Regions from separate parts of the Pantoea sp. S-LA4 genome, predicted to be linked through region 3. Evidence: riboswitches for the same ligand, from Rfam matches in the RefSeq annotation. Region 3 holds a riboswitch; each other region holds the start of a gene.
The links. Region 3 has a riboswitch for thiamine pyrophosphate ahead of tenA (thiaminase II). Riboswitches for the same ligand answer to the same signal wherever they lie in the genome.
Positions count from the first base shown of each region.

Region 1: it holds a riboswitch for thiamine pyrophosphate, as region 3 does, so the genes downstream of both, thiM (hydroxyethylthiazole kinase) here and tenA (thiaminase II) in region 3, are expected to answer to the same signal.
Region 2: it holds a riboswitch for thiamine pyrophosphate, as region 3 does, so the genes downstream of both, thiC (phosphomethylpyrimidine synthase ThiC) here and tenA (thiaminase II) in region 3, are expected to answer to the same signal.
Region 4: it holds a riboswitch for thiamine pyrophosphate, as region 3 does, so the genes downstream of both, thiB (thiamine ABC transporter substrate binding subunit) here and tenA (thiaminase II) in region 3, are expected to answer to the same signal.

Region 1 covers NZ_JBTLRC010000002.1:2,396,988-2,404,426, reverse strand. Annotated here, with positions in the region: gene ahpF (alkyl hydroperoxide reductase subunit F) at 1-793, shown strand, start outside; gene ACX3P5_RS12090 (AEC family transporter) at 846-1,805, opposite strand; gene ACX3P5_RS12085 (hypothetical protein) at 1,903-2,100, opposite strand; gene ACX3P5_RS12080 (ATP-dependent nuclease) at 3,245-4,690, shown strand; TPP riboswitch at 4,908-5,004, shown strand; gene thiM (hydroxyethylthiazole kinase) at 5,039-5,836, shown strand; gene thiD (bifunctional hydroxymethylpyrimidine kinase/phosphomethylpyrimidine kinase) at 5,823-6,623, shown strand; gene ACX3P5_RS12065 (GntR family transcriptional regulator) at 6,663-7,349, opposite strand.
Region 2 covers NZ_JBTLRC010000002.1:4,071,479-4,078,917, forward strand. Annotated here, with positions in the region: gene ACX3P5_RS19915 (aminotransferase-like domain-containing protein) at 83-1,552, shown strand; gene thiE (thiamine phosphate synthase) at 1,742-2,374, opposite strand; gene thiC (phosphomethylpyrimidine synthase ThiC) at 2,377-4,299, opposite strand; TPP riboswitch at 4,386-4,486, opposite strand; gene rsd (sigma D regulator) at 4,627-5,133, opposite strand; gene nudC (NAD(+) diphosphatase) at 5,223-5,993, shown strand; gene hemE (uroporphyrinogen decarboxylase) at 6,034-7,101, shown strand; gene nfi (deoxyribonuclease V) at 7,104-7,439, shown strand, end outside.
Region 3 covers NZ_JBTLRC010000004.1:260,707-268,145, forward strand. Annotated here, with positions in the region: gene ACX3P5_RS21770 (ABC transporter ATP-binding protein) at 1-301, opposite strand, end outside; gene tenA (thiaminase II) at 298-993, opposite strand; TPP riboswitch at 1,089-1,191, opposite strand; gene ACX3P5_RS21780 (6-phospho-beta-glucosidase) at 1,298-2,728, opposite strand; gene ascF (PTS cellobiose/arbutin/salicin transporter subunit IIBC) at 2,761-4,209, opposite strand; gene ACX3P5_RS21790 (LacI family DNA-binding transcriptional regulator) at 4,465-5,484, shown strand; gene ACX3P5_RS21795 (DeoR family transcriptional regulator) at 5,481-6,230, opposite strand; gene ACX3P5_RS21800 (DUF1479 domain-containing protein) at 6,308-7,439, opposite strand, start outside.
Region 4 covers NZ_JBTLRC010000002.1:420,712-428,150, reverse strand. Annotated here, with positions in the region: gene ACX3P5_RS02775 (MFS transporter) at 1-778, opposite strand, end outside; gene sgrR (HTH-type transcriptional regulator SgrR) at 1,032-2,693, shown strand; TPP riboswitch at 2,729-2,820, shown strand; gene thiB (thiamine ABC transporter substrate binding subunit) at 2,866-3,852, shown strand; gene thiP (thiamine/thiamine pyrophosphate ABC transporter permease ThiP) at 3,828-5,438, shown strand; gene thiQ (thiamine ABC transporter ATP-binding protein ThiQ) at 5,422-6,123, shown strand; gene ACX3P5_RS02750 (DedA family protein) at 6,125-6,889, opposite strand; gene polB (DNA polymerase II) at 7,060-7,439, shown strand, end outside.

The DNA.
Region 1 (7,439 bases), on a different contig from region 3:
TTCTGTGCCGAAAACCGAAGGGGCCAAACTGGCTGGTTCACTGCGCGCACACGTCGATGATTACAATGTCGATGTGATTGAGAGCCAGAGCGCCATCAAACTGATTCCGGCGGCGGCTGCGGGCGGCCTGCACGCGGTTGAAACTGCCTCCGGCGCAGTACTGAAATCACGCAGCATTATCCTGGCGACCGGCGCACGCTGGCGTAACATGGGTGTGCCGGGCGAAGAAGAGTATCGCACCAAAGGCGTTACCTACTGTCCGCACTGTGACGGCCCGCTGTTTAAAGGCAAACGTACCGCAGTGATCGGCGGCGGTAACTCCGGCGTTGAAGCGGCGATTGACCTGGCTGGCATCGTTGAACACGTCACGCTGCTGGAATTTGCCGGTGAGATGCGTGCTGACAAGGTGTTGCAGGATAAACTGCGCAGCCTGAAAAACGTTGATGTGATCCTGAATGCCCAGACCACCGAAGTGAAAGGCGACGGTAGCAAGGTGACCGGTCTGCAGTATATCGACCGTACCAGCCAGACCACTCACGAACTGCCGCTGTCCGGTATTTTCGTGCAGATCGGTCTGCTGCCTAACACCCCGTGGCTGGAAGGCGCCGTTGAGCGTAACAAAATGGGTGAAATCATCATTGATGCCAAGTGCGAAACCAGCCTGAAAGGCGTTTTCGCGGCCGGTGACTGCACCACGGTGCCGTACAAACAGATCATTATCGCCAGCGGCGAAGGTGCAAAAGCCTCGCTGAGCGCCTTTGATTACCTGATTCGCACCAAAGTGGCTGAATAAGTTTTGCGATAGCCACGCAACAGCCCCTCGACAGATGTTGAGGGGCTTTTTTTTAGTATCCCGCCAGCGTCATCAGCATCATCCACAACGGCGTCGTCACCGCAGCAAACAGGGTTGAAAACAACATGCTGGCGGCAGCCGGGCCGGTTATCACGTTGAATTTCTGTGACATCAGGTAGACATTCACCCCGACCGCCATCGATCCCAACAGCACCACTACTTTACTCTCCAGCGGCGGCAGGCCGGTCAGCCAGGCGATCGCCCATACCGTCATCGGTTGCAGCACCAGCTTGAGCAGGCAGAGGGTATAGCTCTCTTTCAGGCCTTCACGCACCCGGTAATGGGCCAGACTCATGCCCAGCGTGACCAGTGACAGCGGCGCAGCGATCGATCCCAGCATTCGTAGCGGCTCAGCGGCCAGCAGCGGCAACGGGCGCTGCAGAAAACTCCAGGCGGTGCCGCTGAGAATGCCGATAATCAGCGGATTCTTCAGCACGCCGATCGCCGTGCGTCCCAGCCCCTGCATTGAAAAGCTGCCCTGTTTCGCCCATTCCACCGATACCGTCAGCAGCGTCCAGAGGATCAGGCTGTTAAATACCAGCACCAGCGCCACTGAGGGCAGGGAAGCCGGCCCCAGCAGCACGGTAGCCACCGGAATGCCCAGCATCACGTTATTCGAAAAGATGCCGCCCAGCGCAAAGACCGAGCCTGCCACGCCATCCAGCTTAAACAGTCGTTTCGCCACGATCCGGCCGACAATAAATACCAGCAGGCAACTGCCAAAGAAGGCCAGCAGCAGCCGCGCGTCAACCGGCGGACTCTGGTGGAAATGGCTCATCACGCCAAACAGCATGCAGGGCAGCGCGACGTTGAACACGAAGCGGTTCATCCCTTCGCTGATGCTGGCGGGCCATTTACCCAGCCGGGTCAGTCCGTAACCGAGCAGGATCAGGATAAACAGCGGTGCAGACAGATAAATTTGATGACTGAGGCTATTGAGCAGAAGAGGCATACGGCGGTTCATTTCAGGCAGCTAATAATTATCAGCCTAACAAATTGTTAACCAACAGGTAACCTGCCGTGGCGATAAATCTCGATCTGTCTGCTTTTTAGCCCAGCCAGCGGCGCGCCTGCCGATCGCTGATATCGCGATAATAGACACGATGAATCATTTCGCCGCAGCCCGAACAGCGGGCGGAAATATACGTGGAAAGATAGTGTCTGCCATTTGGCGCAGTGGCACCATGACGTTCGATATTAATGTCCTGCCATCGATGGCGGTGAGGAATAAGCGCTGACAATCGCATCATACATCCTGAATAGTATGAAGTTCCGCTTCCGGAGTCGTTCAACTCCATGAAAATAAGTGTTTTTTTTGCGATGCTGTGCGCAGGCTAATTATTATGGCGTGATGCAGCTTATCAATGGAAATAACATCCCCGCAGGGCGCTAATATTACCTACCTCAAAAGAGGTATATTTATAGCCCGCAGCATTAAGCCTGTTTTTGCCGTCACAGGAATTGATCGGGATCATACGAAGTGTTACCGGCGCGAGGATTGATCGCGCAGGGGTGACTGGTTTTCGCTGCGACGGCTCTTTATGTTGCAGGCTGTAACGTGACTCGGGTGTCCTTGCTGGTGAAGACTGAGAAATACCCGTTGAACCTGAACTGGATAATGCCAGCGTTTTTATTGTTACTATTATAATTTAAATCAATGTGTTATGTGTTTTTCCTGTTTTGTTAAGCCGTACCATATCAATGCGCAATAAATGAAACATACAACCATACGTCGTACCATCAAACGTAACGGTTTTTAGAACGTCCGTTTTCGTCTGTCCGATAATTAGTTTTCTGTAAGACGTTAGGGGCCGATAGCCACACTGCCAGGCTAAATAAGTCACAGATCAAATATAACGAGGATAGCAGCGGCACTATCTACCGAGCGGAGAAAGCGGGCAGGGAAAACAGAGAATACTAAACAACAAGTGGTGATCTATTCTAAACTTATCGAGATGGGATTTCGCGGTTTTTTTCATCGACAGTGGAAACAATATTCTCGCTTGTGTCCGGAAAAACATGTCCAAGATAGGCGTAGTCTTAGCTGATTTACGCTATCAGCTTGGTATCCAGCAGCTTGACGGTTATGTACATAGGCAATTAGTTCACAATTTACGGAACACCATCATTTCAATCAGACTGGCTGGTTACCTTGGCGCACTTGTAGTATGTGCTTGAATATGAAAAAAAACGTCACAAGGATCATATGGAGATGCTTTCATATTTTCCTATGAAAAATGTTTGTTACGTCATTGATAGATTGTGTTGTAAAAGCTAATTGTTTGGTAAATGTCATAGTTTTAGTGAAATTTGGGTGATATAAATTAGGTGAAAATATGGTGTGCTAAGTAAAGCTATTGTTTTATACACAGCTAACATAAAGGATTGATGATGTTTATAAAAAAACTGAAGGTTGAGAACTTTAAAGGATTTCATGGGGAAAATAATAAATTGGAATTTAATATTCCCGATGGTGAAACTGAAGGTAGTGGGCTTAATGTTTTTGTTGGTGAAAATAATGCTGGGAAATCCACCGTTTTTGAAGTTATAGATTTTATTAAAGATGGCACTAAAAAAAACATCGAAGATATTATAAGCAAGTCAATTCCGGACGATATTCCTGAAAAACTTTCAGCTGAGTTAACTTTTACTGGTAATTTATCAGAAGTAATTGCTGCTCATGTACAAACAAATAAAGTTGCAGCATTCTCTTCGCATATTTATGAAAGTGAGGGTGTGAGTTATTTTAGAGTCAAGAGATGTAGCGAGGTTGGTGAGAAGAAAATATTATTTTGGAACGGAGATGAGTTTGTTAATCCAAGCGGCATAGATGCGCCTTTTAAGAAATTTTATGATAATAATTTCATTTGGGCTGATACAAATCCAAGCAATGAAGCAAAATTTGGGTCTACAACTATATGTGGTTCTCTTTTAAAAGAGATAGCATTGGGCCATATTGCAACAGACGAGTATAGAGCGTTTTCGGAACAGTATCATCTCGTATTCAATCATCCTGAATCAGAATTGAGGCAGAAAATATCTTTAGTTGAAAATCAGGTTAAGGATGTTTTTTCCTCTCAATTTGGTATGGCAAATATTTCTTTCATTTTTGAAGAGTTGCAAGTAGAGAATTTCTTCAAAACTATTTCTATCATGATTGATGATGGGGTAAATGTCCCTATGGGAGAAAAGGGGCATGGTATGCAAAGGGCGCTGGCCTTATCATTACTTCAGGTTTACGCTGAGATAACATGTAATGCTCATGGTGCAGGTATAAGCAAGCCATTTTATCTTTTCATTGACGAACCCGAAATTTGTCTTCATCCATCAGGCCAACAAAAACTTTTAGAGGCTTTGATGCTTATATCTAAAAGTAGACAGGTCTTTGTTACAACGCATTCTCCTTTTATTTTGTCTTCTCCTTATCTTAAAAATGTTGGCCTGTTTGTTTTCAAAAAAGAGAATAACAAAAATATTGTGGAAAGAGCTGATACGTCCCCATGGTTTCCTTGGTCTCCATCTTGGGGTGAGATTAACTTTAAAGCATACAATCTAGCAACTGTTGAATTGCATAATGAATTATATGGTTATTTGCAAGAGAAAAAATCCTGCCCCAGTGAAAGAGCAATGGAACAATGGTTAAGTTCGAACGGGATTGCGCTTGATAAAATATGGGTTAAGGAGGTTAAAAGTGTTGCGCAATCTCCTGTGGATACTTCGTTGCAAACATTCATCCGTAATCATATACACCATCCAGAAAATATTACAATGCAATCTCATCGTTACACACAACAAGAATTATTAAATTCGATTCAGCAAATGATTGGGTTTTTGTAAATTCAAATGCGAGCAATTTGGTTTTATGTCAATCAGTTTTAAATGACTGGCATCATCCGGGAGGGTTTTTTTTGTCTCTAGAATTTATATTTTGGGACGCATCCAGGGATACAAGTTGGGACACAGCGCATTTTTTAGGGTTGAGACTTTGGCTTCCCACTGGCATTATCCAGAACATGAATAAATGAAATGCTAATCAAAAGTTTTTGATTTTATTCTATATGACTCGGGGTGCCCTTCCACGTGAAGGCTGAGAAATACCCGTTGAACCTGAACTGGATAATGCCAGCGTAGGGAAGTCTGATGCCTGACCGCATTCGCCTTCTTGTTCGCCGGTTGGGAGCTATGATGAATCATCAATCTCAACACCTTTCTGCTGCGCAATTCGCGCCCATTCTGCACCGCTTCCGTCGCCAGTCACCACTGGTGCACTGCATGACCAATGACGTGGTTCAAAACTTTACCGCCAATGTGCTGCTGGCGCTTAACGCTTCGCCAGCGATGGTGATTGATGCAGAGGAGGCCGCGCAGTTCAGCGGTTTTGCCGATGCCTTGTCAATTAATGTCGGGACGCTGACCGCTGAGCGCCAGCAGGCGATGCAGGCGGCGATCACGGCTGCCCGTCAGGCCGGCACGCCCTGGACGCTGGATCCGGTGGCCGTTGGAGCACTGACGCTGCGCACGACTTTCTGTCAGCAGCTGCTGAGCCAGCAACCGGCGGTGATCCGGGGGAATGCCTCAGAGATTCTGACGCTGGCGCAGCAGGCCGGCGGCGGACGCGGAGTAGACAGCCTGCATCAGGCGGATGTGGCGCTGGAGGCGGCCCGGCAACTGGCCCGTGACTATCAGACGCTGGTGATCGTGACCGGCGAAGTGGACTACGCTACCGACGGTCTGCGGACTTTTGCCATTCACGGCGGCAGCCCGCTGATGACGCGGGTGGTCGGCACCGGCTGCGCGTTGTCGGCGGTGGTGGCGGCCTTTAGCAGTCTGACCGGTGACCGGCTGCTCAACGTGGCGACGGCCTGTCAGGTGATGGCACGCGCCGGTGAGCAGGCAGCGGCAGGCTCGACCGGTCCCGGCAGTTTTGCCACGGCGTTTCTTGATGCGCTCTGGACGCTGGAGGTGAACCATGAAGCGCATTAATGCCCTGACCATCGCCGGTACCGATCCCAGCGGCGGAGCGGGGATTCAGGCCGATCTGAAAACCTTTTCGGCGCTAGGCGCTTATGGCACCAGCGTGATCACCGCGCTGGTGGCGCAGAATACCCGAGGCGTCCAGTCGGTCTACCGCATCGATCCTGACTTTGTCGCCGCTCAGCTCGATTCAGTGCTGGATGATGTGCGTATCGACAGCGCGAAAATCGGCATGTTATCGGAAACCGCGATAGTAGAACGGGTCGCGGCACGGCTGAAGCGCGCTGAAATTCCCTTTGTGGTACTGGATACGGTGATGGTGGCGAAAAGCGGCGATGCGCTGCTCTCGCCGGATGCAATTGCCAGCGTGCGCGAACTGTTACTGCCTCAGGTGTCGCTGATCACGCCGAATCTGCCGGAGGCGGCGGCGTTGCTGGGATGTGCCGTAGCGCAGAATGAAGCGCAGATGCGGACGCAGGGCGAGGCGTTACTGGCAGCGGGATGTCAGGCGGTATTGATGAAAGGCGGACATCTTACGGCTGACGACAGTCCGGACTGGCTGCTGACGCCTTCGGATCAGCTGCGGTTCAGCACGCCGCGCGTCAATACCCGGCATACCCACGGCACCGGTTGTACGCTGTCAGCAGCGCTGGCGGCATTGCGTCCCCGCTATGCGAACTGGGCAGATACGGTGGCTGAGGCCAAAGCCTGGTTGCAGCAGGCGCTGTTGCAGGCAGATTCACTGGAGGTCGGGCAGGGGATTGGGCCGGTACACCACTTTCATCAATGGTGGTAACAGCGTTGCGTCGTCCCTGAACAGGGCGACGCAGCGGTATCAGGGGGCTTCAAACCATGCGCTGTTGCGCTCGGCGATAGGGGTAATCGAGAAGATCATCTCCTGCAGATGGCGGCGCATCGCCGCTTCGGCAGCGTCAGGGTCGTGCTGTTTTAACGCCGCGAAAATCTCCTCATGCTGCTCAATCAGGCTTTCCGGCGGGGAAACTTCACTCAGCGTCAGAAAACGCACCCGGTCCATCGCCGCTTTGATGTTCTCGACCGTTTCCCACGCCAGCTTACAATCAATACTTTCGGCAATCAGCCGGTGAAACTCATCATCCAGGCTGAGAAACGCCTGGCTGTCATGCCGCTCAGCGGCCATACGCTGCAGTTGCAGGTTGTGCGCCAGCACCATCAGCGCCGGTTCGCCAATCTCCAGCGCGGCACGACGCACCACCGACACTTCCACCGCTTCACGGATAAAGCGACCATCCGCCACCCGTTTGGCAGAGATTTTACGCACAAAGGTGCCGCGCTGCGGCAATACCTGTACCAGCCCGGCCTCGGCCAGTTTGATGAACGCTTCCCGCACCGGCTGGCGAGAGACGTTAAAACGCGCAGAGACCTCTTTTTCCGACAGCAGCGAACCAGGCTGAATCGCACAGGTCACGATATCTTTGCGCAGAAACCGGTAAATCTGCTGATTCACCGGTTCGCTGGTGGTAATGGTATAAGCGATCGACATGCAGCAATATCCATATTACGGCTGGCTGATGCCAGCCCGATGGGAAAGAGTCAGTCTAATCAGCACGCTGCGTCTGCGCCAGTGCTTTGT
Region 2 (7,439 bases), on a different contig from region 3:
TTGCTGGGAAACCGATCTGAATGGTAATAATAGTGGCTAACTGTACTGGTTAAGACTTTGCTAAACGAAGAGAGAGGATACGATGACCCGCTATGAACATCTGGCAACGCTGCTGGCACAGAGTATTGAACAGGGCCTGTACCGCAGCGGTGAGCGTCTCCCTTCGGTACGCAGCCTTAGCGCCGAGCATGGCGTCAGTATCAGCACGGTCCAGCAGGCGTATCACCTGCTGGAAGAGAAGCAGATGATCACGCCCCAGTCGCGTTCAGGTTATTTCGTCGCGTCGCGGAAAGCGACACCGCCGATACCGGCACTGACTCGGCCTGCGCAGCGTCCGGTTGAAGTGACCCAATGGGATGCGGTACTGGAGTTGATCAACAGTCGTCTGGACAACGATGTGCTTCAGCTGGGCAGTGGCATGCCGGATCTGACCCAGCCGACGATTAAACCGCTGTGGAAGGCATTCAGCCGCCAGGCCCAGAAGCAGGAAATGGCGTTACTCAACTATGACAACCTGTATGGCGTGCTGGAACTGCGGCAACAGGTGGCACGTCTGGCGATCGACAGCGGCTGTCAGCTCACTGCGGATGACATCGTGATTACCACCGGCTGTCATGAAGCGTTATCGGTGGCGGTACGCGCGGTCTGCGAGCCCGGCGATATCATTGCGGTGGAGTCACCCTCTTTTCACGGCATCATGCAGACGCTGCGCGGCTTTGGCATCCGCGCCATTGAAATCCCCACCGATGCGGTCACCGGCATCAGTCTGGAAGCGCTGGAACTGGCCTTTGATCAGTGGCCCATTAAAGCAGTGGTCGTGGTGCCGAACTGTAATAACCCGCTGGGTTTCATCATGCCGGAACCGCGCAAACGCGCGCTGCTGACGCTGACACAACGTTTTGACGCCGCAGTAATTGAAGATGACGTCTATGGTGAACTTGCCTGGGAATATCCGCGTCCGCCGACCATTAAAGCGCTGGATCTGGATGGCCGGGTTCTGCTCTGCAGCTCCTTTTCTAAAACCCTGGCGCCCGGTTTACGGGTTGGCTGGGTAGCACCGGGCCGCTACCGGGACCGCGTTCTGCATATGAAGTACATCGTTACCGGTTCTACCGCCACGCAGCCGCAACATGCGGTGTCCGAGTTTATTCGTCAGGGCCATTATCAACCTCATCTGCGGCGGATGCGGCAAATCTACCATCGCAATTATGAAATTTTCAGTTGCTGGGTACGGCACTACTTCCCCTGCGGTATATGTGTTTCCCGACCTCAGGGCGGTTTTCTGATGTGGATTGAGTTGCCCGAACCCTTTGATGCGGTGCGGCTCAATCGCGAGTTGCATGAATCTAAAATCCAGATTGCCGTAGGCTCGCTGTTTTCTGCCTCGGGTAAATACCGTAACTGCCTGCGCTTAAATTATGGCTTGCCGATCAATGATCACACTGAACAGGCGCTGGCAAAAGTGGGAGCCGCCGTTGAGCGGGCGATGCGCGCCTGCCAGCATGATGATCTCCCCATTGCCTTAGCGTCCGATCTGCTGGTGGCTAAATAAGGAAGAAGCAGGGCCAGAAAGAGGGAGGGAACTGGCCCTGGTCAGATAACGATCACCTGACGACCGTTACCGTAAGCCGTAGGCCGATGCCGCGCCAGCAACTGAATGAATCGCTGCGCGCGGCCTTCCTGCTTTTTCGCTGTCGTTACAGTACGTTGATTATTTTTGCGGCAGGTTACTCAGTCATACTCATGCAAACGGCCCCGGTTCGGCCAGTGCCAGCAGAATACGGGTCGCCTCACGCCAGTCATCTGCCTGAGTAATGGCGCTGACCACCGCAATACTGCCGACGCCCGTCGCCAGCACCGCTGGCGCGCGATCCACAGAGATACCGCCAATCGCCACGGTGGGAATGTCTGACAGTCGCGCCAGATGTCGCTGCAGTTCCGCCAGTCCCTGTGGTGCCGAGGGCATCTCTTTGGTCCGGGTCGGGAAAATGTGGCCCAGCGCGATATAAGAGGGCTGAATAGCCAGGGCACGATCCAGTTCGGCATCATCATGGGTAGAAATACCGAGCCGTAGTCCGGCCTGGCGGATCTGCGCCAGGTCTGCCACCTCCAGATCTTCCTGGCCCAGATGCACACCGTAGGCGTGATGTTTAATCGCCAGCCGCCAGTAGTCATTGATAAACAGGCGCGCATCGTAGCGTTTGCCCAGCGCAATCGCCTGGGCGACAGCGGCTTCGGCGGCCTCGTCCGGCTGGTCTTTGATGCGCAGTTGCAGAGTACGGACGCCCGCGTCCAGCAGGCGTTCGATCCAGTCAACGCTATCGACTACCGGATAAAGCCCAAGGCGCGGCGCGGTAGCAGGAAATGCAGTCATTGTTACTCCTCCTTCATGGCATCGGCGGGGTGGTAAAGCTCACCACCGCGGCGGCGAAATTGTTCAGACATCTGAGCCATACCCACCTCAATCGGCTCAGCGCTGGCTTGCTGGCGTGCGGCAAAATCCCGCACCTCCTGCGATATTTTCATTGAGCAGAACTTTGGGCCGCACATTGAACAGAAATGCGCCACCTTGCCTGACTCCTGCGGCAGGGTTTCATCATGCATGGCGCGCGCGGTATGGGGATCGAGCGCCAGATTAAACTGATCTTCCCAGCGAAATTCAAAGCGCGCTTTTGACATCGCGTTATCGCGGATCTGCGCACCCGGATGGCCTTTGGCGAGATCGGCGGCATGAGCGGCAATCTTGTAGGTGATCAATCCCTGCTTCACATCCTCTTTATTTGGCAGCCCAAGATGCTCTTTGGGGGTGACATAACAGAGCATGGCGCAGCCAAACCAGCCAATCATGGCGGCACCGATACCTGATGTAATGTGGTCATAGCCGGGCGCAATGTCAGTAGTGAGCGGCCCAAGCGTATAGAAGGGCGCTTCATGGCAATGGTCGAGCTGCTCCGTCATGTTGCGGCGGATCATATGCATCGGGACGTGGCCGGGGCCTTCAATCATCACCTGCACATCATATTCCCAGGCGATCTTTGTCAGCTCTCCCAGCGTACGCAGTTCGGCAAATTGCGCTTCGTCATTCGCATCCTGAATCGAGCCTGGACGTAAACCATCACCCAGCGACAGTGAGACATCGTAGGCGGCACAGATTTCACAGATTTCGCGGAAATGCTGATAGAGAAAGCTCTCCTGATGATGCGACAGGCACCATTTCGCCATGATCGATCCGCCGCGCGAGACAATACCGGTCAACCGTTTTGCCGTCATCGGCACATAGCGCAGCAGCACGCCAGCATGGATGGTGAAGTAATCAACCCCTTGTTCCGCCTGTTCAAGCAGCGTATCGCGGAACACCGCCCAGTTAAGCGCTTCGGCCACGCCGTTCACTTTCTCCAGCGCCTGATAAATCGGCACTGTGCCGATCGGCACCGGGCTGTTTCGCAAAATCCACTCGCGCGTTTCATGAATATTCCGGCCGGTAGAGAGATCCATTACCGTATCGGCACCCCAGCGCGTTGACCAGACCAGCTTTTCGACCTCCTCCTCAATCGATGAGCTGACCGCTGAATTGCCGATGTTGGCATTTACCTTGACCAGAAAGTGACGGCCGATAATCATCGGTTCCGATTCAGGATGGTTAATGTTGGCGGGGATAATGGCCCGACCCGCGGCCACTTCCTGACGGACAAATTCGGGCGTGATGTTATCCGGCAGTTGCGCGCCAAAACTATGGCCGGGATGCTGTTGCAGCAAAATCTGGTCGCGGATTCGCTCACGGCCCATATTCTCTCGCAGGGCGATAAACTCCATTTCCGGCGTAACGATGCCCTGACGCGCATAATGCATCTGTGTGACGCAACGGCCGGTAAGGGCGCGGCGCGGCACAGGCAGCGCGTTAAAACGCAGATGATCGAGGCTTTCATCCGCCAGACGCTGCTGGGTATAGCCTGAACTGCGCTGCGGCAGTGGCTGGCTGTCATGACGTTCTTCGATCCAGCCGGCACGCAGTTTCGTCAGTCCGCGATGCAGATCGATCTGCGCGGCGGGATCGCCATAGGGGCCGGCGGTATCATAGACCGGCACCGCATCATTCGGCTCATAGCGCGGCTGATCCTGGCTGCCACCGATGTGGGTCGGGCTGAGCCTGATTTCGCGCATTGGCACGCGAATATCCTCCCGGCTGCCGGTGATCCAGATACGTTCAGAACGGGGGAACGCGTTGCCGCCTTGCAGTGAATCGATAAATTCCTGGGCCTGGGCACGCTGTTCACGACGGGTCATTTTTGAGTCAGACATAGCAATCTTCCAGTTGAGTGGGAATGATGCTTGTCCGGAGTTCGGCAGGAGTAACAGCACGGGCAGCGCAAAACACTGGCGTACTGGCAATATTTACTCTTGTTCCCTTCGCAGGTTCTAACCTGATCAGGTTCCGCGGATCCCGAATTAACGGTCTCAGCCCAATTGGGCACTCCGACAAGAAGACGTTTTACGCTGCGCCGATAGGCACCGGCTTAAAACGATAACTTTTAAACAGAAAAAAGGTTCATCAGGCCTGAGCCGCCAGAACCCTTTCAGCATAAAAGGGCTGTAACAGAATCACAACCCCTTTACCGGTGATTAAGGTTACGCCGGACGAGCCATCTGGCTGTCATTGGCTACCGGCGGGGGGGCCAGATGGTTGTCCCATGCCAGCTGGATCAGCTTATCTTCCAGCGTGAAGCGCGCTTCCAGCACTTCACCAACTTCAGACAACGCCTGCTGGAACGTCATGCAGTTATCGTCATCGATCGCCTGCTGCAAATGGCCATCGTACAGTTGCATCAGGCGCTCGGTGTTGGCTTCCAGCGGCGGGTAAACCTGGGCCGCTGCGATCATCGGGCTGTCACCGCTCATCTCGCTGATGATGCGTTCATAAATACTAAAGTGACCGGCGGAGAGATAATCGACCAGGCCATGACAGAAGTTATCCAGCGCCTGCTCATCGAGGCGGGTCAGAGCTTCTTTTTTCGGTTTCAGGCCGACCAGATGGTAATAGGTCACTAACAGCTGGCGACGGGCTTCCAGCCACGAATCGACCAGTTCGTTACTGCCACCTACGCGTTCGGCCAGGACGTCTAACTGGTTAAGCATATCTAACTCCATGTGAGTTATAGTTGTTTATCTACACACTTAACATCAGGACTTCAGCGTGCGAGTTGACGCTAAGGATGACGAAATAAATGCAATGCGAAATCTCAAGCGTAGACGCTGGATGGTGGATTGTCAGCCACGAGCAGAAACTTTGGTTGCCACAAGGTGATTTACCCCACGGAAGCGCCGAAAATTTCGGTCTGACTGGCACGAAAGCCCGACTGATTGGCGAGTGGCAGGGGGAAAACGTCTGGCTGATTTGCGAGCCGCGTTCAGAAAGCATGTTCTCGGTGCGGCAACTGATCGATCTGGATGTCGGGCTGTTTCAGCTGGCAGGTCGCGGCGTGCAGCTGGCGGAGTTCTACCGTTCGCATCGCTGGTGCGGCTACTGCGGCCACGAAATGCACCACAGTAAACATGAATTTGCCTGCCTGTGCAGCCATTGTCGCGAGCGATATTATCCGCAGATTGCGCCCTGCATCATCGTAGCGATCCGCCGTGGCGACCAGATCCTGCTGGCTAATCATGCCCGCCACCGCAATAAGGTCTATACCGTGCTGGCCGGTTTCGTCGAAGTGGGCGAGACGCTGGAGCAGGCGGTGGCGCGGGAAGTGATGGAAGAGAGCAACATCCGCGTTAAAAACGTGCGCTATGTCACCTCTCAGCCGTGGCCCTTCCCGCAGTCGCTGATGACGGCCTTTATGGCGGAGTATGACAGCGGCGATCTGCAACATGACGGCAAAGAGCTGTTAGATGCCGCCTGGTTCCGTTTTGATGCCTTACCTTTGCTGCCGCCACCGGGCACCGTGGCGCGTCGCCTGATTGAAGATACCGTCGCCCTGTGCCGCGCCGGAGCGTGAAAGTGCTACACTACACGCCTGAAATTGAGAGAGTAATAAGATGAGTGAACTGAAGAACGACCGTTATTTGCGTGCCCTGTTGCGTCAGCCAGTTGATGTGACGCCGGTGTGGATGATGCGCCAGGCCGGACGCTATTTGCCGGAATACAAAGCGACGCGCGCCGAAGCCGGTGATTTTATGTCGCTGTGTAAAAATGCCGAGCTGGCCTGTGAGGTAACGCTGCAGCCGCTGCGCCGTTATCCGCTGGATGCGGCCATCCTCTTCAGTGACATCCTGACCATCCCGGATGCGATGGGGCTGGGCCTCTATTTCGAAACCGGCGAAGGTCCACGCTTCTCGAATCCGATTACCTGTCGGGCTGATGTCGAGCGCTTGCCGGTGCCCGATCCGGAAATGGAGCTGGGCTACGTGATGAACGCGGTGCGTACCATCCGTAAAAGCCTGAACGGTGACCTGCCGCTGATCGGTTTTACCGGCAGCCCGTGGACGCTGGCGACCTACATGGTGGAAGGCGGCAGCAGTAAGGCGTTTACCAAAATCAAAAAGATGATGTATGCCGATCCGGCCACACTGCATGCAATGCTGGATAAACTGGCGGACAGCGTCATCCTCTATCTCAACGCCCAGATTCGTGCTGGCGCCCAGTCGGTGATGGTATTTGATACCTGGGGCGGCGTACTGACCGGCCGCGATTACCGTGAGTTCTCGCTGCACTACATGCACAAAATCGTCGACAACGTGCTGCGTGAAAATGACGGCCGACGCGTGCCGATTACCCTGTTTACCAAAGGGGGCGGTCAGTGGCTGGAAGCGATGGCGGAAACCGGCTGTGATGCGCTGGGCCTCGACTGGACCACGGATATCGACGATGCACGTCGTCGTGTTGGCGATAAAGTCGCGCTGCAGGGCAACATGGACCCTTCAATGCTGTATGCGCCGCCCGCCCGTATCGAACAGGAAGTCGCCGGGATTCTGGAGCGCTTCGGCAACGGCACCGGTCATGTTTTCAACCTCGGTCACGGGATTCATCAGGACGTTCCGCCAGAAAACGCGGGCGTATTTGTAGAAGCCGTGCACCGTTTGTCACGTCCTTTCCATCAGGAGTAACTATGGATATTGCCGCACTTCGCGCTGAGCAGTTGCAACGCGCCGCTGATGTGGTGCGTGAAGATGATTTTGACGTCTTGCCGCCACGCTTTATCGGCGGGGCGGATGTGGGGTTTGAGCAGGAAGGCGCGGTCACCCGGGCGGCGCTGGTGGTGCTTGAATATCCCTCGCTAACGCTGGTGGAGCATCGCATTGCGCGCATTGAGACCACCATGCCGTACATTCCCGGCTTTCTCTCCTTCCGTGAGTATCCGGCGTTAATGGCGGCATGGCAGATGCTGGAGCAGAAGCCGGACCTGCTGTTTGTCGACGGTCACGGCATCTCGCATCCCCGGCGG
Region 3 (7,439 bases):
GGCAGACATTTTGCTCAATGCTCAGCCACGGATAGAGCAAATCTTGCTGGCCCATCCAGGCGATCCGGCCAGCCAGCGGCAGGCCATCACTGCCGCTAATCACTCCGGATGTCGGCGGCGTCAGGCCAGCGATGACGCGCATTAAGGTACTCTTTCCGATACCGCTGGCACCGAGCAGGGCAGTGAAACTTGCCGGGAGAATCTCCAGACTGAGCCGGTCAAACAGCCGATGCGCGGCAAAATCGACGCAAAGGTCACGGATTGAGATGCCGGGCGGCAGTAATGCTCCTGAGTCGCTCATGGTGACAAAGGGGATTGATGATTGAGCCCCATCTGCCAGAAGGCGGATTCCAGTTGGGTGGCGGTGGTGAAGAGGGTTGCCAGCCGTTCAAAACGCGCTGCGCCGGCGCGCTGCCGGGCCAGCGTTTCGAACAGTGCCAGTGAGGCTCTGACGCCCGCCAGATAATCGGCATCGCCATAATTCTCTATCCAGGCGGCATAAGGATTACCGTCGAACAGCGTGGCGGGAGCCTGTAACAGCCTCAGGCCGATTTCGGCATAGCCTGCAACGCACGGCATCAGCACGGTCAGCAGCTCCAGCGCATCTCCACTGTGGCCGACATCCAGCACGTAGCGGGTGTAGTTGAATGTTTCAACCGCTTCGGTCTGACTGAGCAGCGCGGCTTCGCTGATCCCCCATTGCTGGCAGTAAGCCCGATGCAGCGGCAGTTCATTGACGATGGCATTGAGAGAGGCCGTTGCGGTTCGCAGCGCGACCGGATCGTGCAGTTTGCTGACCAGCAGCCCATAGGCGCGGGCAAAATGCAGCAGGAACAGATAATCCTGGGTGAGATAATGCCGAAAGGCGGCCGCTGGCAGCGTGCCCTGAGCGAGCTGCTGCACAAAATCGTGAGAGACATAGGCGTGCCAGTGATCGCCAGCCCGTTGTCGCAGGCGGCCATAAAAGCCGGTTTCAAAAAGTGAAAGTGACATGGGATCTCCAGTGACTGTTGGTTAACGAAAAGTGTTAACTCAGGGAGATCCGGGCATACGGTGAAGAACAGGCAATGATGCAGGAGATGTTGCAGAAGACTCTGCCGACCCGTCCCTTCGCTGGCATGACCCAGATCAGGTTCAAAGGGTTCGGTTTGCACCATCTCAGCCCATAACAGGACACCCCTCGGAGACGTTTGTTATACGATAATTGTCAGCGGAATACAACGGCACGCCGCCGGCCTGCAACAGCCGATGGCACCGCTAAACCGCTGCGGTTTAGCGGGCTAAGCCAGTGACGTTGTCACTCAAGATCTTCACCGTTACTGGCGATCACCTTTTTATACCACCAGAACGATTTTTTCCGACTGCGGGCCAGCGTTCCCCGGCCAAGGTCGTCCCGATCCACATAGACAAACCCGTAGCGTTTACTCATTTCGCCGGTTGATGCGGCCACCAGATCGATGCAGCCCCAGCTGGTATAGCCGAGCACCGGCACGCCATCGGCGATGGCGTCGCCCATCGCCCGGATATGCTCACGCAGATAGCTGATGCGGTAATCATCTTCAATCTCACCCTGAGCGTTAATCGTATCCCGTGCGCCAAGGCCATTTTCCACCAGGAACAGCGGCTTCTGGTAGCGGTCATACATCATATTCATGGTGATGCGTAACCCAAGCGGATCGATGCCCCAGCCCCATTCGCTGCGCGTCAGATGGGGATTAGTCAGAGACTTCACTACGTTGGCGGCGCTGCTGTTAAGCTCGTTCATCTCCGCCGACGCGCAACGCGAGGCGTAGTAACTGAACGAGACGAAATCGACGCTGTTTTTCAGGATTTCCGCATCGCCGTCGGCTATCTCCAGACTGACTCCTTTTTCACGGAACAGCCGCGCCGCATAGGCGGGATAGTATCCGCGCGCCTGCACATCAATGAAGAACAGGTTTTCGCGATCTTTCTCCAGTGCCGCCCAGACATCTTCCGGTTTGCTTGACCAGGGATAGAAATTGCCGCCCGCCAGCATACAGCCCACCTGATTCGCCGGGTTAATCTCATGGGCGATTCGGGTCACCAGCGCGCTGGCCACCAGTTCATGATGGGCGGCCTGGTACTTCACCTGGTCGTGATTTTCATCCGCCTCAAATACCAGTCCGGCCCCGGAGAACGGGCTGTGCAGCAAGATATTGATCTCATTAAAGGTCAGCCAGTATTTCACCAGACCGTCAAAGGCCTCGAAACAGCTGCGGGCATAGCGGGCAAAAAAGTCGATCATTTTGCGATTCCGCCACGAGCCATATTCGGTCACCAGATGCATCGGTACGTCAAAGTGGCACAGGGTGACCAGCGGTTCGATATTGTATTTCCGGCACTCTTCAAACACCGCGCGGTAGAAGGCAATCCCCTCCGGATTCGGCGTCAGTTCATCACCATTCGGATAGAGCCGGCTCCAGGCGATGGAGGTGCGAAATACGCTGAATCCCATTTCCGCCATCAGCGCGATGTCTTCCGCATAGCGATGATAGAAATCAATGGCGTCATGGCTGGGGTAAAACTCATCCTCGCGCAGGGTGAAACGCCGCTCCAGCCCGAGTTTCACCGGCATCCGATGCGGGCCGTGGGGGATCATATCAACGGTGGTTAAGCCCTTTCCGCCTTCACGATAGCCACCCTCAGCCTGGTTGGCGGCTAACGCACCGCCCCATAAAAATCCTTGCGGGAATCTTGATTCAGACATGACATCCTCTGTTTTCGGGTCAGCATGGCCCATTAGTTAGCGTTAATCGCGTTGGTGCGCTCGGATGCAGGCGTTGCTGCTGGCGCGGGCGACGGTTCGGTTTCAGGGATGTCCTCGAAACCTAAAATCAGCGTCAGCACAAAGGACAGTACCACCGACAGCACCATCACGGCGGCAACCCAGACCATAGACATAGGGTTGGCGGGATCGAAAAATTGTACGCTGGTAAACAGGCCAGGCGAGGCCATTGAATGACTGGCCAGTCCGCCAATCCCGGCCACCGCACCACAGATAAAGCCGCTGATTAAGCAGGCGATCAGCGGACGTTTTAGCCGCACCGCTACGCCATACAGTGCCGGTTCCGAAATGCCGGCAATGATCGCTGATGCCGCTGCGGCCAGCGCGGTCTGGCGCAGTTCGCGATTTTTAGTCCGGAATGCCACCGCCAGCGACGAACCGCCCAGCGAAAGATTGGCACCAATTTCTGACGGCATCACCATGCCCTCTTTACCGGTTTCTGCAATGGTCTGAATGATGGTTGGGGTAAAAACCCGGTGCATCCCGGTCATCACCAGCAACGGCCAGATAGCACCCATGATGGCGACCGACAGCCAGCCGAGATAACCGTGAACGGTATAGACCAGCGCTGAGATGCCGCTACCGATCCAGATGCCAATCGGCCCAATCAGCACAATCGCGATTGGGGCGGCAATCAGCACAATCAGCATTGGCTTGAGGAAGTTTTTGGTCACGGCTGGGGTAATGCGATCCACGCCGCGCTCGATGTGCGACAGAATCCAGGTCATCACCAGTGCCGGGATCACCGTATAGGTATATTTCACGGCGGTCACCGGGATAAAGGCAAACTCCACCGGCTGGCCCTGAGCCGCTTTCGCCATCAGGTCAATGAAGTTGGGATGCACCAGCACGCCGGCAATGGCTATCGCCAGCGACATGTTGGTTTTAAATTTCAGCGCGGCCGAGGCCGCTACCATCACTGGCAGGAAGAAGAACGCGCCATCGCCAATGACGTTCAGTATCACCAGCGTTGATGAACCTTTTTCAAACACGCCCGCCATATCGAGGATCATCGCCAGCAGCTTAACCATCGACCCACCAATAATGGCGGGAATCAGCGGTGACATGGTGCCGACCAGCGCATCCAGAATGCCGGCACCGATCCCTTTCAACGTCAGCTTACGCTTAACCGGTGCCGATGAGGACGCGGAGGGCGAGCCGAGCTGCATCACCGCCTGATACGCCTGCGAAACATTATTGCCAATGATCACCTGGCATTGGGTGTCGTTATGTACCACGCCCATTACGCCATCGATGGCCTTCAGCCGGACGAAATCGACCTGGGTCTGATCTTTGACCACAAAGCGCAGGCGGGTCATGCAATGCGTAAGCGCTTCGATATTGGTGAGGCCACCTAACGCGTCGACAATCGCGCGTGAAACCTCGTCATAGTTTCTGGGCATGGGGGATCTTCTCTGTAGGGTAATCGGTCAGTGTTATGTTTTTTTGCCCTGTGTCAGCGGCGAATAGGAAACCGGTTTCACAAAATCATGAAGATCTTTACTGACGGCGACAAGCGCTAAAAATCACCACTTTTAAATTTTGTGATGTAGCTCACCCCGAAATCGTGAGCCGGGCGCGGTTACGCCAGCGAAAATATTTCCAACAATGAGAGGCTTAGGTAGACTGCAATCATGCGCAGTGAAGGAGCAGGTTAAATGGCAACGATTCAGGATGTAGCAGCTCGGGCGGGCGTGTCGAAAGCCACCGTGTCACGGGTACTGTCCGGTAATGGCTATGTCGGTCAGGAGAAGCGCGAACGGGTGCTACAGGCGATTGCTGAAACCGACTACCGGCCTAATCTGCTGGCGCGTAATCTGGCGACCCAGTCCAGCCAGACCATTGGGCTGGTGATCACCAATACGCTGTATAGCGGCAGTTACTTTGCTGAACTGATGGCGCATTCGGCGCGGATGATGGAACAGCAGGGCCGTCAGCTTATTCTGGCCGATGGTAAACATACCGCTGAGCAGGAGCGGGAAGCGATCCAGTTCCTGCTCGATCTGCGCTGTGACGGCATTATTATTTATCCGCGTTTTCTCTCTATCGATGCGCTGGATGCCATTATTTCCCAGCACCGCCAGCCGATTCTGGTGATCAATCGCCGCCTGCGCGTCAATGACAGCTACTGCATTTATGTCGATCAGCACGCGACCAGCGCCAGCGCGGTGACGCATCTGGTCACTCACGGTCATCGGGATATTGCGTTTATTACCGGTTCGCTGGATTCTCCGACCGGCATGGAACGGCTGTCCGGTTATCAGGCTGCGCTGAAGGCGGCAGATATTCCGGCTGAGCCGCAGCGGATTGTGACAGGGAAATGGACCGCACAGAGCGGCATGGTTGCGGTGGATCACCTGCTGGCGCGCGGCGTGGCGTTCAGCGCGATAGTCGCCAGCAACGATGAGATGGCGATTGGGGCTATCAAGCGGCTGACTGAATGCGGCATTGCGGTACCGCAACAGGTCTCAGTCATGGGCTTTGACGATATTCCGCTGGCACCCTATATCACACCCTCGCTGTCGAGCGTAAAACTGCCGGTCACCGAAATGATTAACGAAACCATTGGCCGGCTGGTGAACATGCTGGATGGCGGGGAATGGCGGCCCAGGCCTCCGTTCAGCGGCAGCCTGATACTGCGTGATTCACTCTCTGACGGGCCCGGTCGCCGTGCTTAGTCGGGACTGACCTGAATCACATCAATGTCTCGTTCCTTCAGTTGTTGCAGGGTCAGGGCATCGAGTTGATCATCAGTGATCAGATGCCGGACCTGATAGCCTGGCGACAGCGGATAGGGTTGAATCTGCCCAAACTTCGAGCTGTCAGTCAGCGCATAGCTATCGATGCCCTTCGCCAGCACCGCATCCACCACATCGCAGCGCAGCATATTGCGACCGGTGAAGCCGCTCTCCGGATGCCAGCCATCAATCCCGACAAACGCTTTATGAAAGTGGATCTGCTGAATGCAGTAACGGGTCAGCGGGCCGACCATCGATTCACTGCTTTTTTGCAGCAGGCCTCCCAGCACAATCACCTCACAGGCGGCCTCACGCAGTAACTGGGCGATGTAATGACTGACGGTAATCAGCGTAATGTCGCTGCGATCCGCCAGCGCGCGCGCCAGTAAGGCATTGGTGCTGCCGCCTTCGATAAACACCGACTCACCGGCTGCCACCAGGCTGGCGGCATGATTAGCCAGCGCCTGTTTGACCGGATAACGGGTATTCATGCGGGTGCCCACATTGTCACTGTCGAGCGCCAGTGCTGAGCCATGGACCCGTCGCAGTAAGCGATCGCGCTCCAGCAGAGTAAGATCCTGACGCACCGTTACTTCAGAGACACCCGTCAGCTGTGCCAGCTCGCTGACCGCAATGGTACCCCGGGTATTAACCAGTTGAATAATCTGATGATGTCGCGGATTCATAAGCCAGTTTCGCAGAAAAAACAGTTGCTGCAGTTTAACAGGGAAAAGACCGCGCCGGACCCCGGCGCGGTGATAAATCAGGCTAAATCCAGCGCCCGGCGACCATTCTGATTCAGATCGGCCAGCGTAAAACGCTGCTGCCAGTTTGTTTCATAATCTTCAGGCGGGAAATCAGCGGGCGAACGACCCTGTTCCAGCGCCTGGGCTACCCGGCGGGCATAAGCACGATTCTTATCGCACATCGGCGCGGCCGGAATGTACATCACGTTGCCCCAGCCCTGCTGATTCTCTACCGGTGCCACCGCATGAATCACATCGCAATGCCACCAGACGGAATCGCCCGCTTCTAAAGCCGGGATGGAACTGAGTCCGGCAATCAGATGAGGATGCCATTTCTCATTAATCGGTAATACCCGACCCGGTTCTACGCCGCACAGCTCGTCGTCCGGCACATCGGCTAACAGTGGACGCAGCAGAACATAGGCCATCGCTTCCGGTACCGGCACCACATGCAACAAGCCCTGGCCTGGAATCATATCTGACAGGGCGGTCCAGCCCTGAAAGGTGCGGAATACCGAGCATTTGGTGGTGTCGGGCACATCATATTCATCCACTTCGGTGCGATGCGCGGCATCCCACGGATCGTAGGCGTCGAAATCACCGCTAAAAAGTTTGCCAAACACCTGCTGATAAGCGGGCAGCAGCCAGCGTTCAAGCGCGCCGGAGTCGGTATGCGCACCTAATCCTTTCGAGGTGGTACCTGGCAGTCGACGACGGATTCGATCGGGATAGATCACGCTGACATCGGGATCGAACCACTGTTTTCCCTGTGAGTCGAAGGTCCACAGGCGATTAAGAAAGGATTGTGCCTGCGTCATGGCATCACTTTGACGCGCCTGCATCTGCGCCTGTGACCAGTAAATCGGATAAATTTCCGGCCGTGACGCCTCAAGACTGCCAAAGAAATTATCGCCGGGACCACGATACTGCTGATCAAAGTGATTCAGTTCCAGGTAGTCGAGCATCGACTTATCCCACGCCAGTGCCTGATCGCGGGAAAAATGTTGTTTGATGACTACGCAGCCGCGGCGTTTTATCAGCGCCCGGCTTTCATCTGAAACCCGTCCTTCGGCGATGGCCTGCATCGGTACAACGGGCCAGGCGCTGCCTGTTCGTTGTTCCTCCGCTTTTGCCTCACCAATGGCCGCT
Region 4 (7,439 bases), on a different contig from region 3:
CGGTGCCCATCAGCAGGCCGGCCAGCTTTTCCGGCAATCCCAGCGTGGTACTGATGTAGAGCGGCATATCGATGATATACATGGTATTGCAGGTCCACATGGTCACCGAGGCGATGAACAGTAAACGCACATCCCGGTCGCGCCAGCCGCTCAGCGGCAGGCCGCCGCTTTGCAGCAGTGGTGTGGCACGCGGTACCGACGGCAGAGTAAACCACACCAGCAGAATGCAGATCAGAAACAGTGCTGCCGCCACCATAAACAGCGTTACGAAGCCGTAGTTCAGCGCCAGCGCGAATGACAGCGGCGGTCCGATTACCCACGCCAGCGACAGCTGCGCACGCATCACTGAACTGAACATCACCGCTTCCCGCGCCGACTGATCGGCATATTCACGCGCCAGCGCGAACAGTTGCGGCATCGACACGCTGGCCAGCGCCGACAGTAGCACCCCAAGGGTAATCAGCGTCAGATAATGGCGGGTAAAAGCAAACAGCAGCGCATTGACCAGCGCCATCAGGCAGCAGAACAGAATGATGTTACGGCGATCGCCGACGCTGTCCGATCGCTTCGCCACCAGCATACTCACCACGATACCGGCCACCGCGTTGATGGTGAAAAACAGCCCGACCCAGAATGGGCGAGCCTGCACCTCGCGGGTTAAAAACAGGCTGAGCGTCGGTGCCTGCAGCGCACCGGCCACGCCCAGCATGAACGAGGCGACCATAAAAGCGAGATAGACCGGATTGATGCGGCGCTGCCGCGTTAACAGCGATTTCATACCGAAATCCCTTACAGGATGAACAGGGGAAGAGAAGAAGGGTAGACGATACCGTGCAGCATGAAAAAAGCCAGCAGAGATCATCTGCTGGCGGTGTAAATGCACCCTACTCAGAAAAGCATCCCGCTGAACAGCGGCATGAGGGTCGAACGCCATTCATTGCTGAATGCCTCCCGCTCTTCCCATAAGGGAAAGTTTGCCCTTAAAATAGGGCAAGAAAAACAGAGCGCTTTTCAGCAGGAGTTCCTCTTTTATGTCCTCATCTCGTCTGAAGCAGCAGTTTATTCGCCTGTGGCAAAGCTGTCAGGGTCAGACGCAGGAGATCACCCTCAGTGAACTGGCTGACCTGCTGCACTGCTCGCGTCGTCATATGCGTAATTTACTCAACCGGATGCAGGCTGCCGGCTGGTTGATCTGGCAGGCTGAGGCCGGACGCGGTAAGCGCTCGCAGCTCACTTTTTGCTACACCGGCCTGGCGCTACAGCAGCAGCGGGCGGAGGATCTGCTGGAGCAGGATCGCATCGATCAGCTGGTGCAGCTGGTCGGCGATAAAAATCAGGTCAGGCAGATGATTGGCGCCCACCTTGGCCGCAGCTTCCGCCAGGGCAAACACATTCTGCGGGTGCTTTACTACCGTCCGCTGCTTAATCTTCAACCCGGCTCCGCCCTGCGCCGCTCCGAAACCCATATTGCCCGCCAGATTTTCAACGGCCTGACGCGCATAAATGAGGAAAACGGGGAAATCGAGGCTGATATCGCCCACCACTGGCAGCAAACCTCCCCGCTACACTGGCGCTTCTTTCTGCGTCCGGCGATTCGCTTTCATCATGGTCGCGAGCTGGAGATGGCCGACGTGATCGATTCGCTGGAACGTCAGCGCCAGCAGCCGCTGTTTTCCCACATTCAGCAGATCGACTCGCCCGCGCCCTGGACGCTGGATATCACCTTAAACCAGCCCGACGACTGGTTACCCTGGTTGCTGGCCAGCGTCAGCGCCATGATCCTGCCGCGCGAGTGGCCGACGCTGCGCGACTTTGCCCGCCAGCCGATTGGCACCGGCCCGTACAGCGTGATCCGCAATCAGGAAAGCCAGCTGAAGATTGAAGCCTTTGATGATTACTTCGGCTTTCGCGCCCTGATTGATGACGTCTCTATCTGGGTCTTGCCGGATATCAGCGACGAACTGGTCTATGCGGGCGTACGTCTGCAGGGCGACGGCGCAGATGAGGTGCAGGAAGAGAGCCGCCTCGAAGAGGGTTGCTACTATTTGCTGTTCGATCAGCGCTCAGAGAAGGGCCGCGACGAGGCGATACGGCGCTGGGTCAGCTATCTGTTTAACCCTATCGCCCTGCTCAATCATGCTGGCGTGGGTTATCAGCGCTACTGGTTTCCAGCCTATGGCCTGCTGCCGCGCTGGCATCACCGGCGCGATCTGACGCCGGTAGAAAAGCCGCCCGGCCTGACCCATCTGACGCTGACCTGGTATAGCCAGCACGTCGAGCACGAAGGGATCGCCAATGCATTGCGTCCGCTGCTGGCGCAGCACGGCGTCACGCTGGAGACCCGCGAGATCAGCTACGAAAGCTGGTATCAGGGTGAAGCGGAAAGTGACATCTGGCTCGGCAGCGTGAACTTTACCCTGCCGCTGAATTATTCACTGTTTGCGCAGCTGTATGAGATCCCGCTGCTGCATCACTGCCTGCCGATTGACTGGCAGGCTGATGCCGCCCGCTGGCGCGAAAAGGCGCTGCCGCTGGCGGAATGGAGTAAGCGGTTAGTGGAAGACGCCGGGCTGCATCCACTGTTTCATCACTGGCTGCTGCTGGAAGGTCAGCGCAGTATGCGCGGCGTACGGATGAATACGCTGGGCTGGTTCGATTTTAAATCGGCCTGGTTTGCGCCGCCCGCGCTGTAACGCTTTCGCGCTACGGCTGAAATGACTAGAATGTGACGTTCTCAACGGGGTGCCGCGTGCGGCTGAGAAAGACCCGTCGAACCTGATTCGGTTAATACCGACGTAGGGATTTGAGAGACCTGCTGCTCAGATCCTTTGCGACTCATCCCCTATTCTCCCGAAGGAGCGCAAAGTGTTAAACAAAGTTCTGCCACTGCTGCTGTTACTCTCCACGCCGGTCCTGGCGGCTAAACCGGTGCTCACGGTCTACACCTACGACTCCTTCTCCGCTGACTGGGGCCCAGGCCCGGCGATTAAAAAAGCCTTTGAAGCGCAGTGCGACTGCGAACTGAAATTTGTCACGCTGGAAGATGGCGTATCGCTGCTGAATCGCGTGCGGATGGAAGGCAAAAACAGCAAAGCCGATGTGGTACTGGGACTGGATAACAACCTGCTGCAGGCGGCGCAAAAAACCGGCCTGTTCGCCGCCAGTCAGGTCGATACCGCGCAACTAACGCTACCGGGCGGCTGGCACGACAGCACCTTTATCCCGTTTGACTACGGCTATTTCGCCTTCGTCTATGACAAAACCCGCCTGAAAAATCCGCCGAAAAGCCTGAAAGAGCTGGTAGAGAGCCCGGAAAAATGGCGGGTGATCTACGAAGATCCGCGCACCAGTACGCCGGGATTAGGTCTGCTGCTGTGGATGCAAAAAGTCTATGGCGATCAGGCACCGCAGGCGTGGCAAAAGCTGGCGCAGAAAACCGTGACCGTCACCAAGGGCTGGAGTGAAGCCTACGGCCTGTTTCTAAAAGGGGAAGGCGATCTGGTGCTGAGCTATACCACCTCGCCGGCCTACCACCTCATCGAAGAGAAAAAAGAGAACTACGCCGCCGCGCCGTTTGCCGAAGGTCACTATCTGCAGGTTGAGGTCGCCGCACAGTTAGCCAGCAGCAAACAGCCGAAACTGGCGCAGCAGTTCATGCAATTTATGGTGTCGCCTGCGTTCCAGAACACCATCCCGACCGGCAACTGGATGTATCCGGTGATCAACACCACCCTGCCGGCCGGATTTTCGACACTGAAGGTGCCCGCCACCGCGCTGCAATACTCGCCGGAAGAGGTTGCCAGCCAGCGTTCAGGCTGGATTAGCCAGTGGCAACGCGCCGTCAGCCGCTGATGCCGCGCTGGCTGATTCCTGGTTCGCTCGCCACGCTGCTGTTAATCAGCGTGGCGCTGTTCGCCTTTGGCTCACTGTGGAATGCCGCGCCGGTCACCGACTGGCGCAGCGTGCTGCAGGACGCGTATCTGCATCACGTTATCGCCTTCTCCTTTGGTCAGGCGCTGCTCTCTGCCCTGCTGTCGCTGCTGCCCGCCCTGCCGCTGGCCCGCGCCCTTTATCGACGCCGCTTTCCCGGCCGCCAGTTATTGCTGCGCCTGTGCGCCATGACGCTGGTGCTGCCGGTGCTGGTGGCGGTGTTCGGCTTGCTGACGGTCTATGGTCGCGTCGGCTGGCTGGCGCAGATTTGTCAGCTGATCGGCATCGATTATCGCTTCTCGCCCTATGGGTTGCAGGGCATTTTGCTGGCACACGTCTTTTTTAACCTGCCGCTGGCGACGCGCCTGATGCTGCAGGCGCTGGAAAGTATTCCGGCGGAACAGCGCCAGCTGGCGGCGCAGCTTGATCTGCGCGGCTGGCACCACTTTCGCTTGCTGGAGTGGCCGTGGCTGCGTCGTCAGCTGCTGCCGACCGGCGCGCTGATCTTTATGCTCTGCTTCGCCAGCTTCGCCACCGTGCTTTCGCTGGGCGGCGGGCCGCAGGCCACCACCATTGAACTGGCGATCTTCCAGGCGCTCAGTTACGACTACGATCCCGGACGGGCCGCCCTGCTGGCGCTGATCCAGCTCGGCTGCTGTCTGACGCTGGTGCTGCTTAGCCAGCGTTTCAGCAAGGCGATTCCCGTCGGCACCAGCCAGCTGCACGGCTGGCGCGATCCGCAGGATTCGCGCCTGGCGCAGCTGACCGATGGCCTGCTGATTGTGCTGGCGTTACTGCTGCTGTTGCCGCCGCTGGCGGCAGTGGTGGTGGATGGTTTGCACGGCGGGTTGCGCGGCGCGCTGGCCCAGCCAGCACTGTGGCAGGCGACGCTGACCTCGTTGCGTATTGCGCTGGGTGCCGGTCTGCTCTGTGTCACACTGACGCTGATGCTGCTGTGGAGCAGTCGCGAGTTGCGACTGCGCCAGCATCCGGTCGCGGCGCAGCTGATCGACACCAGCGGTATGCTGATTCTGGCCATGCCCGGGATCGTGCTGGCGACCGGTTTCTTTTTGCTGTTTAACGCCACCGTCGGCCTGCCGGACTCGGCGGATGGGCTGGTGATCTTCACCAATGCGCTGATCGCCATTCCCTATGCGCTGAAAGTGCTGGAAAACCCGATGCGTGACGTCGCCGGGCGCTACGGCAGACTCTGCGAATCACTGGATATCCACGGCTGGAACCGGCTGCGACTGATTGAACTGCGGGCGCTGAAGCGTCCGCTGGCGCAGGCGCTGGCGTTTGCCTGCGTGCTGTCGATTGGTGATTTTGGTGTCGTGGCGCTGTTTGGTAACGCCGACTTCCGCACGCTGCCGTTCTACCTTTATCAACAGATCGGTGCCTATCGCGGTGCCGATGGCGCAGTGACCGCCCTGCTGCTGCTGTTACTCTGTTTGTTGCTGTTCACCCTGATGGAAAAATTACCGGGCCGCCATGCTGACTCTGAATAACCTTACCTACCTTTATCAGCATCTGCCGATGCGCTTCAGCCTGCACGCCGGGCGCGGCGAGCGTCTGGCGATCCTCGGCCCAAGCGGGGCGGGAAAAAGCACGTTGCTCAGTCTGATCGCCGGATTTCTGCCGATTCGTCAGGGCACGCTGCTGATTGATGGTCAGGACCACAGCCACAGCGTACCGGCCAGGCGGCCGGTTTCGATGCTGTTTCAGGAGAACAACCTGTTTCCGCACCTCAGCGTGCAGCAGAACATGGCGCTGGGATTGCATCCGGGATTGAAACTGAACGCCGATCAGCGTCAGCAGCTGGCTGCGCTGGCCGAACAGGTGGGGCTGGGCGATCTGCTGGCGCGGCTGCCGGGCGAGCTGTCGGGTGGACAACGTCAGCGCGTGGCGCTGGCGCGCTGCCTGCTGCGTGACCGGCCAGTGCTGCTGCTGGATGAGCCGTTTTCGGCGCTCGACCCGGCGCTGCGCAGCGAAATGCTGCAGCTGGTGCGCTCGGTGTGTGAAGCGCGCAGCATCACGCTGCTGATGGTGTCGCACAGTCTGGAAGATGCGCAGCAGATCGCGCCGCGCAGCGTAGTGATTGTCGATGGTCGGGTTTACTGGGATGGCGCGACCCGACAGTTGCTGTCGGGCGAGACGCGGGAAGCCGAGGTGCTGGGCATCCCGCGCCGCTGAATTACTCGAAGAAGACCTGCCACAGCAGATGGCGGAAAATCGGCATCATCGGATGGAACTGAATGCCGACGAAGGCGGCGATGGCGAGCGCCAGCCCCAGCGGTCCCAGCCAGCGCAGCCGTTCCGGCGGCAGATACGCAGTCGCCCAGTCCTGACTCCTGCCACTGCGCCACCAGCGCCAGCCCAGCCAGCCACCCAGCCACACCACAATCGCGGCCGCCAGCAGCAGCCACTTAAAGTTGCCGCCCTGCGCCGCCTCGGGAACATCCACCGCCACGCCCGCCAGGATGCCGGGCAGCAGATAGAGCGGTGGCCACAGCAGGCAGCCAATCAGATTAGGCGGCAGGAATTTACGTACCGGCAGCTCCAGCATCCCCGCGGCCAGCGGGATCAGCGGACGCGTCGGCCCGACAAAGCGCCCGACCAGAATGGTAAACATACTGTGCTGATGCAGCGCGTGTTCGGTTTTATCCAGCAGACCTTTGTACTTTTGCAGATACTTCCAGCGATGCAGCGGCCCCTGAAATTTCCAGCCGATCCCGTAGGAAACCCAGTCGCCAATCAGGCAACCGACAAAACCCGCCGCCCAGGCCGGATAAAGACCAATCTGTCCGCTCCCCACCAGCGCGCCCAGACTCGCCATCAGCACGGTACCCGGCAGCAACAGCCCGACCAGCGCCAGCGATTCCAGAAAGGTGACCAGCGCCACCGCAAACAGCGCCCACTCCAGCGACTGCGTAAACAGGTGTTGAACCCAGGCTTCCATAAACTTCCTTAGAAAAAGCAGAAGGCTGGATTGTCCAGAGCCAGCTACACAGCGTCAAGGCAAGAATTGTAGGACAATGTTGACAAAACCCAGCGGCGGAACTGTATAAATATCCATGTTATACTGAGCGGGTTTTCTCACCGATCAAAAATCCTGAGTCTGGAGACGATGTGAATAGGCCCCGCGCAGGTTTTCTGCTTACCCGCCACTGGCGCGATACGCCGCAAGGCAGCGAAATTATCCTCTGGCTCGCTACCGATCAGGGTGCGCAGCGCGTGGTGCTGCCGGTTCAGGAGTCAGTAGCGTTTATTCCGCGTGAGTTTCAGTCTCAGGTCAGCGAGCTGCTGAAGGATGAGCGTCAGCTGCGCATCCAGCCGCTCGAACTAAAAGATTTTCGCCAGCGCCCGGTGTTCGGGCTCTATTGCCGACAGAATCGCCAGCTGCAGCAGATCGAAAAGCGGCTGCGCGAACAGGGGATTCCGGTCTATGAAGCGGATATCCGCCCGCCGGAACGCTATCTGATGGAGCGTTTTATTACCGCACCGGTCTG